DNA from 3 places in the Radiobacillus sp. PE A8.2 genome. Region 3 is predicted to be linked to each of the others. Evidence: predicted binding sites of a transcription regulator. Region 3 holds the regulator's gene; each other region holds the start of a gene.
What was found. Region 3 encodes Rex, which represses fermentation and respiration genes when NADH is low (regulators of the CRP and FNR family bind a similar motif). Its sites were predicted from a motif close to TTGTGAAATATTTCACAA; they were not measured.

Region 1 (5,460 bases), on a different contig from region 3:
CTAAAGTTGATATTCTGTCAATTGTACTGTCTACATTAGGATTTGGCGGCCTATTATATGGATTCAGTAGTGCTGGAGATCATGGATGGTCAAGTATGGAAGTTATGCTTTCGTTAATTGTCGGAGCCATCTGCTTAACCATTTTTATTCTACGTCAATTTAAGCTAGAGCAGCCAATTTTAGAGTTTCGAGTATTTAAGAACTCTACGTTCACAATTACTACAGCAATTGGTATGATTATTTTCATGTCTTTAATCGGATCAGAAACCATTTTACCCATTTACATGCAAAATATGGCTGGGTTTACGGCTTTAGAATCTGGGATAATGATAATGCCAGGTGCTATTTTAATGGGAATCATGTCACCGATCACAGGTAGAATATTCGATAAGATTGGCGCTAGAAAATTAGCAATTACTGGATTGAGTATTATTACGGTTACAACACTATTGTTTACAAACTTATCTGAAGAAACAACATTAACATACTTAACTATCGTGTTCGGAATTCGGATGCTAGGGATATCTATGGTAATGATGCCAGTCACCACAGCAGGCTTAAATCAGTTACCGCTACGATTAATTCCACATGGTACTGCGATGAACAATACGATGCGTCAGGTTGCAGCGTCTATTGGAACGGCTATCCTTGTTACGGTAATGACGAGTGCTGCGTTGGATACTGGTGTTAATGCAACCCCAGCGGAGTCGATTCACGGTGTAAATGTAGCCTTTTGGGTTGCTAGTGGTATTGCGATTATAGGCCTTGTTTTGTCCTTGTTTGTAAAAAATCCATCGCCACAAGAGGAAGCAGATCAAGCGAATAATTAATAAAAGAACAATGACTGATACGAAGGTGTATCAGTCATTGTTCTTTTTATGGCAATTATTGTTGTACTTATCGATCTTTATTTCAGAATAATACGCTCCATATTTCCTAGACTAATGAGGGGATGAATGGAGGAATCATAATGGCTAAACAGTCAGGTTCAAATAATAAAAAGATCACATGGTGGCAGCTTTCCCTAATTGGAATTGGTTGTATTATAGGTACTGGTTTTTTTCTAGGTTCAAGTATTGCTATAAAACAGACTGGTCCTTCCGTCATTTTTGCATTTCTTCTTGCTGCAATCGGTACTTATATTGTCTTTGATGCGCTAGCAAAGATGACGGCTGCGCACCCTGAAAAAGGGTCTTTTCGTTCATATGCTAAGCAAGCTTTTGGAAGATGGGCAGGTTTTAGTAATGGCTGGGTGTATTGGTCATCGGAAATGTTAATTATGGGAAGTCAACTGACTGCATTAGCAATTTTTACACAGTTTTGGTTTCCGGATGTTTCACTGTGGATTCTTTCAGCTATTTATGGTGTGCTTGGACTTTTAGTGATTTTAACGGGTGTTAATGGTTTTGAACGATTTGAAAATATATTCGCAGTAGTAAAAGTTGCAGCTATTCTCATGTTTATCATATTGGCGCTTTTAGCCATCTTTGGATTGTTAAATGGAGAAAGAGCGGAAAATTCTTTTAGCATTAACTATGATAGCTTATTTACGAATGGTACTTTAGGTTTTTGGACAGCGCTAATATATGCGTTCTACGCTTTTGGTGGGATAGAAGTGATGGGGATTATGGCAAATGATCTTGAGGATCCTAAGCAAGCTCCGAAATCAGGCAAAATCATGTTATTATCTCTAGGGCTGATCTACATAACATCGCTTGGATTGGCCTTGTTTTTAGTTCCTTGGGACTCATTTACGACGGAAGAAAGTCCGTTCATTGTTGCTTTAAAGGATTATAATTTAGCGTTTATTCCTCACCTTTTCAATGGTGCACTAATAATAGCAGGCTTTTCGACGATGGTTGCATCGCTATACGCAATCACTTCCATGCTTGTTACGTTGGCAAAGGATGGAGATGCGCCCGCCTATCTTGCCAAAACAGGAAGGGTTCCGTTCAGAGCTTTAACATGGACAACATCAGGATTAATTATTTCGATTGTTGTTTCCTTATTATTGCCGGATCAAATATATGAGTATTTTACAACCGCTGCTGGCTTAATGCTGTTATATACATGGCTGTTTATACTTATAACATATCGTAAACTGATGAAACCGCAGTTTATTGGCAAAAGTAAGCAAGGCCTAGGCCTCCTGTTAATCGGATTCGCAATAACAGGAACCTGGATGGATGCAACCAGTCGAAAAGGTTTTCTAATTAGCTTAGCGTTTCTTATTGTAATTAGCCTGGTCACTTTCTCAAGAAGAAAACGTTGGAAAGGACCAGAAATCAAAGAAACACCTCAGTCTTTATTTGATAAAGACCGATGAAATGGACATTGAGACAAGGAAGACTGATCATCTCGCAAGAAATATTGTTTCGCTTCATGATTATCTTTTTCTCCATATAGTTTTAATTCGGGATGGGGTTCAATGGCATCGTAGTCGTTCAATCGTTCCCGAATCCTTTTTTTAATGGCTTGTGCAGACTTTTGTTGTTGAAAGGAATCAAACACCCATCGTGGTGTAATCGCGAACATGAAATACGGAAAGTTTCTACTTTGACGATGTTCGTGTGCTGGTGTAGCAGCAAAAACAAAAAAACGTTCCTGTTCAAAACAAAATTCCCATAACGAATCATTTGAATCCGTTGGTATTTTCTCTGGCCATGTGGATGGGTCATAGTCACTACTTTGGCTAAGTATCTCCCAAAAAAGCGATTCATAATTAGCAATGGAATAGTTTCGGGTGCTTTCTGCATTCTTGAAAAATAGCACGAGCGATGTGTAGTTCCCGATATTCTTATATACATGACTATAATTAGTTAGCAATAAGGCAATGTTTTTATAAGCTTCTTGTTTGGTAGGATCATCAATAAATCCATATCTAAATTGGTCAAGTGCGAGCCCCTGTGTGGCAGGGATACAAGGAAATTTCATCTGTTTGTCTGTCAATTTGGATTGGAATTTCTGGTATGCATCATGTTGCCAAGCATCTTTTGGGAATTCATTAATGATTTGCGCTGAATCGTACAGCATGAACAATCACCCCTTTCGCACTAGTTAGATTATTAGCCGAAGGGGTGATAGGTGACTGTCCTAGGAAAGAAATAATAGTGTAAACGCTTGATAACCAAAGTAACAACCAAAACCAATTAAAGAAATTCCAGATAATACGGATATCCCATATAAAATACGATTGTTTAGAAGTTTGCGGAAGCTACTTGAGATGATAGCCATGGTAACATCCCACAATAATAATCCGAGGATGATTGCACAACTGTACAGGGATAGTTGACTTATTCCATATTCGGAAGCAGTTTTAGCAAGAATAGATCCATAAATACCTAACCAAAACAAGATAGTGAGTGGATTGGAAATAGATAATAAAAAGCCAGTTATGTATGTTCGCAAAGCTGTATTTTTAGAGGACCTTTCACTAGATGTTGTGATTGAATGTGATTTTGTTAAACTTTCGATGCCAGTATAAATAAGTACAAAGCAACCGAAGGACCAGAGAAAAGATTTAATTAGTGGATATTCTAACAGCTGTACAACGCCAAAATATACCGTTAGCATATAAATAATATCTGCGGTTACTGATCCTAAACCAATTAACCACGCATGCAGAAAGCCATATTTTATCCCCTTATCTAATTGCGCTGCATTAATCGGCCCAATCGGTGCGGCCAATGACAAGCCTAGGAAAACGTAACTAATAAAGTGGCTCAAAACTTTCACTCCTTACCTATAACTTGTATATTGTATTCGGACAAGCAATAGATTAGCACTTATTCATTCGCTTTTACCGAAGTAATTTCCCCTTATAGCCTATAATTTAAAAACCGCATTCCTGTACTAATAAGAAAATTAAAAATGAGTGATACAGTATATAACAATCGTGATTGTGAATATGATATTAAATTAAATTGCATATAAAAATCCTTTTATTTATAAAGGTAAATTAGGGATATAAAACGAAAAGAAAAGCTATCACCAAATTTGAACAAAAAATGAACTTTAGCTATAACAGCTCATATTTGTGATAAAAATCACAAACGAAAACTCTTTTGAAGTATATAATCTAATTAAGATAATTAAATGTTCATCATTGAGCAAAGTGATGTACTTTTAAACCTTGAAGGAGGTAAAAAAGAATGAAAACTGCTGACGATGTAAGACAAATGAATCCTTGGGATGGCTTTATGGAAGGTAAATGGCAAAAAGAGATTGTTGTACGTGATTTTATTTTAAAGAATTTTGCGCCTTATGATGGTAACGACTACTTTTTAGCTTTGCCAACGCAAAACACATTAGACCTTTGGAAGCAAGTCATGGAGTTAACAAAACAAGAGCGTGAAAATGGCGGCGTACTGGATCTGGATACGGAAATTGTATCTACGATCACATCACATGGGCCAGGATATTTAAACAAAGAGAAAGAAACAGTGGTAGGCGTGCAAACGGATAAGCCGTTTAAACGTTCATTACAGCCTTTTGGTGGTATGCGTATGGCTGTTGCCGCTGCAGAATCTTATGGATTTAAAATCGATGAAGCGGTAGAAAAGGTATTCACTGAATATCGTAAAACACACAACCAAGGTGTATTTGATGCGTACACGCCAGAAATGCGGTTAGCACGTAAAGCAGGTATCGTTACTGGTCTGCCTGATGCATATGGTCGTGGAAGAATTATTGGTGACTATAGAAGAGTAGCGCTTTATGGTGTCGATAAGTTAATTACAGAAAAGAAAAAAGAACTGAACGTAATCGGAAATGGAACAATGTCTGAAGATATTATCCGTGACAGGGAAGAAACAGCGGAACAAATTCGTGCATTACAAGAGTTGAAGCAGCTAGGTGCAAGCTATGGATTTGATATTTCTAAGCCTGCAACAACAGCGCAAGAAGCGTTCCAATGGTTATACTTTGGTTATCTTGCCGCTATTAAAGAACAGAATGGTGCTGCGATGAGTCTTGGTCGTGTTTCTACGTTCCTAGATATTTATATTGAAAGAGATTTAGAAAACGGTGTCTTAACAGAAGAACAAGCACAGGAACTAGTTGACCATTTTGTCATGAAGCTTCGCTTAGTGAAATTTGCAAGAACACCGGATTATAATGAATTATTTAGTGGAGATCCAACTTGGGTTACAGAATCATTGGGTGGTGTGGCATTAGATGGTCGTCCACTCGTAACGAAGAGCTCGTTCCGATTCTTGCATACATTAGATAACTTAGGACCAGCACCGGAGCCAAACTTAACCGTACTATGGTCTACAAAGTTACCTGATAACTATAAAAAGTATTGTGCGAAAATGTCAATTAAAACTAGCTCGATCCAATACGAAAACGATGACATGATGCGCGATATTTATGGTGATGATTATGGGATTGCTTGTTGTGTATCGGCAATGGCTATTGGTAAACAAATGCAATTCTTTGGTGCTCGTGCCAACCTTGCGA
Region 2 (5,460 bases), on a different contig from region 3:
GAACTTTGTTTCACAATACTCATTATGCGCTTTAGCAATGTTATGCCCTCCGTTAGGTCTGATCATCTACAGTATTTAAATTCATCTCATAAAAGTAAGAAAAGGAACTGTTGTGTGTTAATCTCTGTTTTACGAGTATCTAAGCCTTATATATTTTATAATTTGCTAGATTCATAGTCAATATTATTTTATGATGTTAATTATTAGTTCGTTTCATTAGAAAGGAGTTTCACCTATTTATGAATCAAAAACTGATTATCGCAGAAAAGCCATCTGTGGCAAAAAACATAGCTGATGCACTAAAAATTAAACAGAAAAAAGATGGGTATTTTGAGGGTAATGGTTATTTTATTACTTGGGCATTCGGCCACCTATTAGAACTATATGATGCCAAAGACTATGATGCAGCGATGGCGAGGTGGAAGATGGACAACTTTCCATTTATCCCGTCACCATTTAAATATAAAGTCAAAAGTAATCCACGCAATAGAGCACAACGTGATGCAGGCGCAGCGAAGCAACTAAAAATCATTCATTCGCTTATCAAAAGGTCTGATGTAGACGGAATCATCTCGGCATGTGATTATGACAGAGAAGGACAGATTATTGGAGATAGTATTATTTACAATAGTAAAACGGACAAAAAAGTATATCGGATGCTGTTGAATGAATGGACATCAGAAGAAGTGTTACGAGGCTTAGCTAATTTAAAGTCTAATGATGAAATGAGACCCCTTCAGGACGCAGGAATAAGCAGACAATGGACAGATTGGGTAATAGGGATTAATTTAACATCGGTAGCAACCTTAAAGTATCAAAAGGGAAGAGGAAAGGTATTAAATATTGGTCGAGTACTTTTGCCAACTTTAAAAATCATATACGATCGCGATATGGAAATTAAAAACTTTATACCAGAGGATTATTTTAAATTAAACGCAACGTTTCAAACGGTGGATCATCAAACGTATGTAGGAACATACATAGAGAAAACCGACAAATTCAAGAAAAAAGATCAGTTAGAAGATATACAAGACGAAATTAACAATAAGACTGCAAAAATTATAAACAAACAGAAGGATAGAAAAAAAGAATTTCCACCATTTTTATTCAATCTATCTAATCTTCAAGGGCATGTAACGAGTAAGTACAAAGGATGGACATCAGACAAAGTGTTAAAGGTCGCCCAATCTCTTTATGAGAAAAAATTTATTACCTATCCAAGAACATCAAGTACTGCCTTGGAGGAAAGTTTGGTAGGGAAAACAGCAAAAGTTCTAGAGAAAATAACTGCTGACTTGTCATACAAAAACGAGGTCAGATTCACAAAAAGCAAACGGGTTTTTAACAATGCTAAGGTGGAGAGTCATAGTGCAATCGTTCCTACCTATGTCATTCCAAAACGACTTACGAATGATGAGCAGATTGTTTATAATGCGGTGAAAAATCGATTAATTATGCAGTTTATGCCGATTGCTGAATACGAAGAAACTGTGATTATTACAAAAATCGATGGCACAAATATAGAAGGAGTCTTCCAATCGAAGGGAAAGGTACAGCTTGTGGAGGGGTGGAAAAAGGTAGAGCGAATTCAATCTAAGGACACGTTGCTCCCCTTAGTCCAGGTTAATGATCAAGTTTATGTAGTACAAAGTGAACTAACTTCTCATGTTACGAAACCACCTAAATATCATACCGAAAAAACGTTATTGCGGATTATGGAGACATGTGGAAAAGGGTATAAGGATGAAGAACCAGAAGATAGCGAAGAATTTCTCGGTACCATCTTGCAGGGCTTTAGTATCGGCACAGCTGCAACACGGGCTGAAACGATAAAAAAACTAAAGGACATTGGCTATATTACTTCTTCACAAAAAAATCTTACTTGTACAGAGCTAGGAGTTAAGTTAGTAGAAACCTTTCCAATTCAGCAATTATTTGATTTAGAGTTCACAGGACGCTTGGAAAAATCACTTTATGATATGGAAAAACGCAAAATATCTAAGCAAGCTTTTCTAGGTGAGATTTATGCTTTTACAAAACAAGCGGTAATAACAATTAAAGATAAAGAAGCAATTGTCATTCGTCAGATTTCTTCAACTTCATCGTCTAGCGAAGCAGAAGTGTTAGGTAAGTGTCCGCTTTGTGGTAACGCTGTTGTCGAAGGTACGAAAGGTTTTGGCTGTAGTAACTGGAAGAGTGGTTGTTCCTTTGTGGTCTGGAAGAACGATAAGTATTTGGCTTCGATGAAAAAGAAAGCTACAAAAACAATGGTAAAAGGTCTATTGAAAAACGGAAAAGTTTTTGTCAAAGGTTTGACGAGTAGAAACAACAAGAAGTTTAATGCGTATTTAAGTTATGAAAAAAACACGAATAATAAATATTTTAGTTGGAAAATGGAATTTGCTAAATAAACAACACCCTTAGAAAAATTGGTTTTATATTTATATAACAATATAGCATGAAACAAGTAACTTTCCCTCATACTACCACTAGGAGGGAAATTACCCGTGAAAACTTTAATTACAACTATTTGCATGGCTGCTGTGCTGGCAAATTATTCAGCTGAGATTACGTTGATGATGCAAGGGCAACTGCTCTTAACATTTAATAAGCAGATGCTTGTGAAAAAAATAATAGACGATTCCTTCGTTAATTGGGGTGCTGTCGAAAATTTAACTGAGGATGTTGATGAACGAATAAGCCAACCATCAGAAAATGCAATCATAAATGACCAAGGAATCATAGAATCTGGAAAGCCTGGAATTCAATTAGATAGACAAGTCTTTAAGGAGCAGTTAGTAGCTAAATTATTTCAGAATCAGTTCGATCAGCAATTGGATGTGCCTATAAATCGGGTATATCCAAAAGTCGATAGTGAATTATTATCAACAATCAGTGCAAACAAAATTGGGTATTATATAACTTATTTTAATTCGAGAAACAAAGAGCGGTCTGTTAATATAGAAATCGCAACCGAAGCTATTAATAATCATGTTATATTTCCTGGAGAAACATTTTCATTTAATGAAGTAGTTGGTGAAAGGACGATGGAGAAAGGATATAAGCGAGCGCCGATAATTGTCAAAGGTGAGCTTACAGAAGGGGTTGGAGGTGGGATTTGTCAGGTATCTTCTACTTTATTTAATGCTGTGGACCGGGCTGGGGTACATATTATTAAACGATACTCTCACAGCAAGCAAGTAAAATATGTACCACCAGGCCGTGATGCAACGGTAAGTTGGTATGGACCCGATTTCACATTCCAAAACCGTTATCATCATCCCTTACTCATTCAGGCAAAGGCAAGAAATGGTGCCGTAGTAATTCAAATATTTTCTTCGGAAGAAATCGAAGTGAAACATAAACAAACTCCGGATGCATCCAAACAGTTACCGGATGAGATGAAACGGGAGCCATCCTAATCTAAAGACTAACTGGGTGAAGGCTAAGCTCCTATTCATAATCCTGCACGCCAAGGTCATTAAGCAGTGCTTTTAATTCTTCTGTTGCTTGCTCAGTTGATTTAAAATATTCCTCGTTACTGCAATTCGGTAGATGACGGTAGCGGGCAATAATATCATCTAATGGAATCCGTTCTTCTTTCGTTGCATTCAAATAATAAGGAGCTAAAGCAGCACATATTACAGTAAAAGCTCCTCTATTATTAGCGATAAAATCAACAGAAATAACGCCGGCCATGCCGTCTTTATTTTTAACATTTAAAGCTCTTCGTGCCACGACCTCTAACTTAACTGCAATTTTTTCGCCAAACATGTAATCATTCCTTTCAAACAAGTTAACTTTTATCTTAACATAAAACTATAGATTGTAAGCGATTAATTTTAGGCTGAAGAGATGATTGGCTTACATTAGTATTTTGGATTTAACTAAATTAGATTAGACAGAAAGTTAGTAAAGTGTTCACATATTTTTCTGTGTAGAAACGTTATAAAATGTGAATAAGTTTACAACCTGGTAGAGAGGATCTGGTACTATGAGTTTTTACACACCACAGCAAATTGCTGAATACACCATTAAAGCAGGAAAGAAAAAAGCAAATTTATCGATTTTAGAATCATCGATACTTGGTTTTCAGGCTGGAGCATTTATCGCATTAGGCTTCCTATTATATATACGTGTAGTTGCAACAATCCCAACAGACTGGGAGAGTTTCGCTGCCTTTATCGGTGCATCACTTTTCCCAATAGGTTTAATTTTAACATTGTTAGCTGGAGGTGAATTATTAACGGGAAACATGATGGCAGTCCCATTATCCCGGTTTGCCAAACAAATTAGTACAAAAAAACTAGCAATTAATATAATGGTCATCACATTAAGCAATTTTTTCGGTGCGGTGTTTGTTGCTTATTTCTTTGGACATATTGTTGGCTTAACAGAAACCGGTGCGTTTTTAACGACAACAGTGGAAATTGCCGAGCATAAGTTGGAAGCTAGTTTTGTGCAGGCATTCGTTTCAGGTATTGGTTGCAATTGGCTAGTTGCTTCAGCAGTTTGGTTGTCGTATGGTGCTCAGGATTTTGCTGGTAAGATTCTTGGTATATGGTTCCCTACAATGACCTTTGTTGCTATCGGATTTCAGCACATTGTAGCAAATATGTTTGTTATCCCAGCAGCTATTTTCGCAGGTCACTTATCATGGGTCGCTTATTTACAAAATTTTGTTCCCGTATTTCTGGGGAATGCAGTCGGTGGCAGTTTTTTTATCGCTGGTGCTTATTGGATTGCGTATGTAAGAAAAACAAAACCAGTTGCGAATAATACTGTTGATGAGTTTCCGTTATCTGTTGTGTCGGAAGGGAAATAAAATAAGGAGGCGGACTATGCCGCCTCATGATAAGAAAATTAGTGCATGTGTCTAGCTCCGAGCGCCAGAAACTAGGCGACTTCACGAATCGCCTTACGATAAGTCATCATCGATTCAAGTTTTATGGAAGGTCGACTAAAGGCGGACTTGTCGTCCAAAGTCAACATACCCCTATGCGGGGGCATGATTCCTTTATCTCAGTCGATTCGCTCCAGTCGCTACGTTTCTAAGCGGCGCTCTGCACTTTTCGTGTGTCTAGCTCCGAGCGTCGGAAACTAGGCGACTTCACGACTCGCCCTACGATAAGTCATCATCGATTCAAGTTTTATGGAGGGTCGACTAAAAGCGGACTTGTCGTCCAACGTCGACATACCCCCTATGCGGGGGTATGATTCCTTTATCTCAGTCGATTCGCTCCAGTCGCTACGTTTCTAAGCGGCGCTCTGCACTTTTCAAATTTGATTATAAGCAGGAATGTTACCGATACTTTCAGCACTATAGACAGCATTTAATATAGCCTGCTCCATTACCTTTGCGGCCATTGCACCGATAAGATCAACCGGTAGCTTTGGACCACCAGTCGCTAAAGTGAAAATTGTATCACCATCATACATCGTATGTGCAGGATAAATGGT
Region 3 (5,460 bases):
GCATTGGATTTAGAGCAATATGGAAAACGATCAACAACATAAGTAATTCAAGGAGACTATGGGATATTATCCATAGTTTCTTTTAATTAGGATTGAATGAGTAATTGTACTAAAGCTGCATTGAATAGGTACCGTAAAAATGGGGATAGTCAAGCAGTGATTCCCAGTTTATTTGCAGTTTTGTGCTACTTATTAACATTTCTATTAAGTTATACACAGGATAATGTGCGAATTGTGGATTAAATTGTATATTACCTGCTAATAAAGGGGTTGTGATGGGGATAAAAAATGTGGATAAGTAATTTGTTGTCTGTGGACAGTGTGTATAACTCTGTTGACAACTGTTATATTAAGCTTTTGGATGTGGATATCGGTGTGTATATTTTGTAAAAAAAATCGCTTATTAACAAGCAACGTTAATAAGCGATTTTTTAATAATGTGTATAAGCTCATTCATGAAGTGATTCCCATTCCTCCATTAATGCCTCAATTTGTTTGTGGTTCGCTTCATTTCTTTCTGTTAACTCTAATGCTTTCTCATGGTTTTGAAATACATCAGGTTCACATAATAATGCCTCAACATTTTCTATATCTTGCTCAACAGCTTCTATTTCTTGTTCAATTTCTTTTATTCTTCTATCCCGTCTGCGTTGTTCATTTTTCATTGCTTTTTCTTGTTCAAATGATACTTTTGATTCGGCAGGTTTATCTTCACGGCTATCTTTTTGCTCAGCTAATAACTCAATTTCATACTCTTCTTGCTTTTTTTCTAAATAATAATCATAATCACCTAAATAAACGGTGGATTGTTGCGAATTCATTTCAACAATTTCGGTGGCGATTTTGTTGATAAAATAACGGTCATGGGAAACGAATAAAATCGTTCCAGGATAATCGATTAATGCAGCTTCTAATACTTCCTTACTGTCGAGATCTAAATGGTTCGTCGGTTCATCTAGAATTAATAAATTAGCTTTCTCTAACATTAGTTTGGAAAGTGACAGTCTCGCTTTTTCTCCGCCACTTAAGGATGATACAGATTTTAAAACATCATCACCGGTAAATAGAAAGTTTCCTAGCACAGTACGGATATCCTTTTCATTCATTGTCGGATATTCGTCCCAAAGCTCACTTAAAACCGTTTTGTTGGAATGCAGCCTCGTTTGTTCTTGATCATAATAACCAATTTGAACATTAGTACCGAGTTGAATGGTTCCTTTGTTTGCCTGCAAATGTCCGACGATTGCTTTAAGTAACGTAGTTTTTCCGACACCATTAGGACCGATTAAGGCAATGCTATCTCCTCTAGAAGCTTGGAATGTCAAATTGGAAAATATATGATCTTTACTATCGTCATAACGAAATGCTAAATTAGAAATTTTTAATACGTCGTTGCCACTGCGACGGTCAATAGCAAATGAAAACTTTGCGGACGCTTCATCACCACTAGGCTTATCAACCCGTTCCATTTTTTCTAACTGCTTTCGACGGCTTTGCGCACGCTTCGTTGTTGATGCACGAACGAGATTTTTTTGCACGAAATCTTCCATACGTTTAATTTCTGACTGCTGCTTTTCAAATTGCTTTAAATCGCGCTCATAATTCGCGGCTTTTTGATCTAAATACTTACTGTAATTACCATGAAATTTAGCAGACTGGTTACGAGATATTTCATAAACGATATTAACTGTCTTGTCCAAAAAATAACGGTCGTGGGAGACAATCACTACAGCGCCTTTATAGTTATTCAAATAACCTTCTAGCCATGAGAGTGTTTCAATGTCTAAGTGGTTCGTAGGTTCATCAAGGATTAAAATGTCTGGTTTTGATAATAGAAGTTTTCCTAGTGCCAGTCGTGTCTTCTGGCCACCACTTAATGCATTAATTTGTGTATCCCAGTCGAAATGCTGAAAATGCAAACCGTTTAACACGGCTTTAATTTCAGCCTCATATTGATAGCCACCCTCTGTGCGAAAAGCTTGTTGCTTTCGGTCATAGTCAGCTAACAACTGCGCATAAGCAGACTGATTTTCTATTAAATCAGGATCACCCATCTTTTGTTCAATTTTTCGTAATTCAGCTTCTTTATCAACTAAATATTGAAATACACGAAGCATTTCATTCCAAATCGTCTCATTAGACTCAAGCCCCGTATGTTGCTCTAAATAACCAATTGTAACGTCTTTAGGCTTGTGAATCTTCCCTTCATCATAGGCCAGCTGATTGGCCATAATTTTTAACAAAGTAGATTTACCAGCCCCATTACGACCTACAATCGCGATCCGGTCACTCGTTTTTATTTCAAGTTTTATATTCGATAAAATGAGTTCTGCCCCATATCGTTTTGTTAATTGATTTACTTGCATTAAAATCATACTATTCACCTCATTATATTAAGTGTAGCTTAATAATCTTAAAAGTAGCAAGCATCTTCTTTTAGTAAACGAGGAGAAAGCTAACAAATTTTGTTAACTTAGTGAATTAATTCACGACAGTTCCACATTTTTTTGTTAAAATATAGACAAGCTTGTAAAACATGGTCAACCAGTAAAGACAAGAACCGTGACTGAGAACCACAATTTTTTATAGTGCTAAAAAAATGAATGCGCTATCATAAGTTTTCTAGGTGGATAACAAACAAGGATTGGACTATCCTAGATAATAACGAAATACGGAGGAATAGATGATTATGAGTGAGCAAAATAAAATACCACAAGCAACAGCTAAACGATTACCACTTTATTTTCGTTTTATAAATAATTTACATTTACAAGGAAAGCTTCGCGTATCGTCTAAAGAGCTTAGTGATGCAGTGAAAGTTGATTCTGCAACAATTCGACGCGATTTTTCCTATTTTGGTGCACTTGGTAAAAAAGGATATGGATACAACGTTGAATATTTACTAAGCTTCTTTAGAAAAACGCTAGATCAGGATGAGATTACACGAGTGGCACTTATCGGTGTTGGTAATCTTGGTACAGCATTTTTGCATTATAATTTTATGAAAAACAATAACACGAAAATCGAAATGGCTTTCGATGCAGACCCGAATAAAGTCGGCACTGTCATTGATGGTATTCCGATTTATCACATCGATGACTTAGAGGAAAAAGTAGGTGGGGTTGAAGTAGCAATACTGACCGTTCCAGTTGCTGAAGCACAAGGCATAACGGACCGATTACTAGGAGCAGGCATCGTAGGTATATTAAACTTTACACCAGCCAGAATTACAGTACCAGAAGGGATCCGCGTACATCATATTGATTTGGCTGCTGAACTACAATCGTTAGCATACTTCCTGAAGCATTACCCGCTGGATCACGAAGAATAAATGAAAAACAGCTTACCCGGATTATCTGGGTTAAGCTGTTTTTTTATCTTGAGAGTCGATTATGCTAGATGTCACATTGATATTGGATTCAGTTGCTGATCGAGTAAGTTTAAGTGGATATCAATAAAGAACATACTAATTCAGCTGTTGATCGGGTACGTTTTAGCACATATCACTGAAGAACCTACTAATTCGACGGTTAATCAAGTACGTTTAAGTTCATATCAACGAAAAACATACTGATTCAGCGGCTGATCTAGTATGTTTACACCCATATAAACGGAGAACGTAATGATTCAGCAGTTGATCAAGTATGTTCTACATATTTAACCGAAGAACATACTAATTCAGCTGCTGAACGAGTATATTTAAACCCATATCACCGAAGACATACCAATTCAGTAACAGATCGAGTAAATCAATGCGCGCCTAACCAAGTAAAACATAGACTCAAGACTCGCATCCAAATTCATCACTTTTTTTTCTGCTTTTGGATTTTAATATGCACTCCGATGAGACGGATGGCAACGCCAAAATCCAATGTTGCAAATATAATTAGCGCGATTGTAAAAATGTTCCATAATGTATCTTGAGCAGAGACGACGGCAATGTAAGTGAAAAGAGTTCCTAATCCAAAATATAAGGAAGCCGTTAACAGTGGAGATATTCGCATCGGTTAGTTAGCCTCCTAAAAAAATCATTTGTATTTGTTGCTCAAATTGCTCTAATCTTCTTTCTAATTCTGCAGGGTCTACACTGTATTGCATGACGACCGCAAAGGTGTTAATGCCCATGTGCGCAATAATCGGCACAATAATCCGTTTTGTTTGTACATAGAGAAAGGCAAACACCATACCCATGCTTGTGTAAATTAGAATATGTGGATTATCGTTATGAACGAGTCCGAAAATTAACGCGGACGCCAGAGCAGCGATGATAAAGTTTGTCCGTTTATAAATACTACCAAAAATAATTTTACGGAAAATCAGTTCCTCCAATACAGGAGCAAATACAGTAACAACAATGATGAAGATTGGTGCTGTTCGGGCAATGTCCATGATGTTGCTGGTGTTTTGTGAACCAGGTTCAATATGTAAAATATATGTTTCAATTAGTATAGAGGCAATTTGTGCACTATAAGCAAGTAGCATGCCGAGTAAAGCCCATAAGGCAATTGTACCAATTTCACTGCTGCTACGCATATCAACTTGCTTCATGTCTTCCCGTAACAAATAAATAATTACAGCAAGTCCAACACCAAAACTAATAACACTCCAAACACCAGAAGCAAAAATTGGGTCTATATCGTATATCCTGATAAACGGAATAATCAAAGCACCGGACATCTGCATGGCGATATAAGTTAGAATTACGTACCAATATCTTTTCGGCAAAAAGCAACGACTCCTTTTAAAATTAATTGCATCAATTGTATTATTGTACGTATTTTATATCAATTTTAGAATAGACTCGTATAGGAAGTCCACTATTTTAACGAAAACCTTATTTTAAGAGGTTGTTCAAAAATCACAATGATTACTCAAGTAGCCGATAGAGATTGAAGATTGGATCTAGCCGAAAAATCCGTTCCTCACGTAGGTTCTGTCTACGCTCCGGTCCTCTTTTTTTAGCTTCATCCATTCTTCACGGTGCTAAAAACGGACCTTTTTGAATACGCACTTTAAGGAAAGTAGAGAAAGGTGAATAAAGTATAGTTGCTTTAGGCGAAACTTGTAAACAAGCTATAAAAAGCGGTTGCTAGAAATGTCGAAAAAAAATTAATCAGACTGCTTGCAAATTAAGATAGAATTCATTATTATAATAGTTGTGTTAGCACTCTAACTTAGTGAGTGCTAAAAATAAAAAAGAACAATCGAATACTATTAAGGAGGTTTTAAAACATGTTAAAGCCACTAGGTGATCGTGTCATTATTGAAGTTGTAGAGAAAGAAGAACAAACGTCAAGCGGTATTGTACTTCCTGACTCTGCAAAGGAAAAACCACAAGAAGGTAAAGTTGTTGCTGTTGGATCTGGACGTGTGTTTGACAATGGAGAAAAAGTAGCACTTGAAGTTGAAGAAGGTAATGTTGTGGTTTACTCCAAGTTTGCTGGAACAGAAGTAAAGTAT

Region 1: the regulator Rex is predicted to act here: its motif matches at 4,035-4,052, upstream of pflB (formate C-acetyltransferase).
Region 2: the regulator Rex is predicted to act here: its motif matches at 3,954-3,971, upstream of ACI6MV_RS14255 (formate/nitrite transporter family protein).

What each region holds. Positions count from the first base shown of each region.
Region 1 covers NZ_JBJGXI010000038.1:26,459-31,918, reverse strand. The annotation lists gene ACI6MV_RS17985 (MDR family MFS transporter) at 1-830, shown strand, start outside; gene ACI6MV_RS17980 (amino acid permease) at 971-2,326, shown strand; gene ACI6MV_RS17975 (YqcI/YcgG family protein) at 2,299-3,033, opposite strand; gene ACI6MV_RS17970 (LysE family transporter) at 3,094-3,726, opposite strand; gene pflB (formate C-acetyltransferase) at 4,152-5,460, shown strand, end outside.
Region 2 covers NZ_JBJGXI010000025.1:59,355-64,814, forward strand. The annotation lists gene ACI6MV_RS14235 (sporulation protein) at 1-23, opposite strand, end outside; gene ACI6MV_RS14240 (type IA DNA topoisomerase) at 240-2,411, shown strand; gene ACI6MV_RS14245 (VanW family protein) at 2,508-3,422, shown strand; gene ACI6MV_RS14250 (hypothetical protein) at 3,454-3,774, opposite strand; gene ACI6MV_RS14255 (formate/nitrite transporter family protein) at 3,995-4,825, shown strand; gene ACI6MV_RS14260 (P1 family peptidase) at 5,278-5,460, opposite strand, start outside.
Region 3 covers NZ_JBJGXI010000042.1:3,964-9,423, forward strand. The annotation lists gene tsaD (tRNA (adenosine(37)-N6)-threonylcarbamoyltransferase complex transferase subunit TsaD) at 1-42, shown strand, start outside; gene ACI6MV_RS18895 (ABC-F family ATP-binding cassette domain-containing protein) at 450-2,375, opposite strand; gene ACI6MV_RS18900 (redox-sensing transcriptional repressor Rex) at 2,690-3,331, shown strand; gene ACI6MV_RS18905 (YdiK family protein) at 3,804-4,004, opposite strand; gene ACI6MV_RS18910 (CPBP family intramembrane glutamic endopeptidase) at 4,012-4,725, opposite strand; gene groES (co-chaperone GroES) at 5,233-5,460, shown strand, end outside.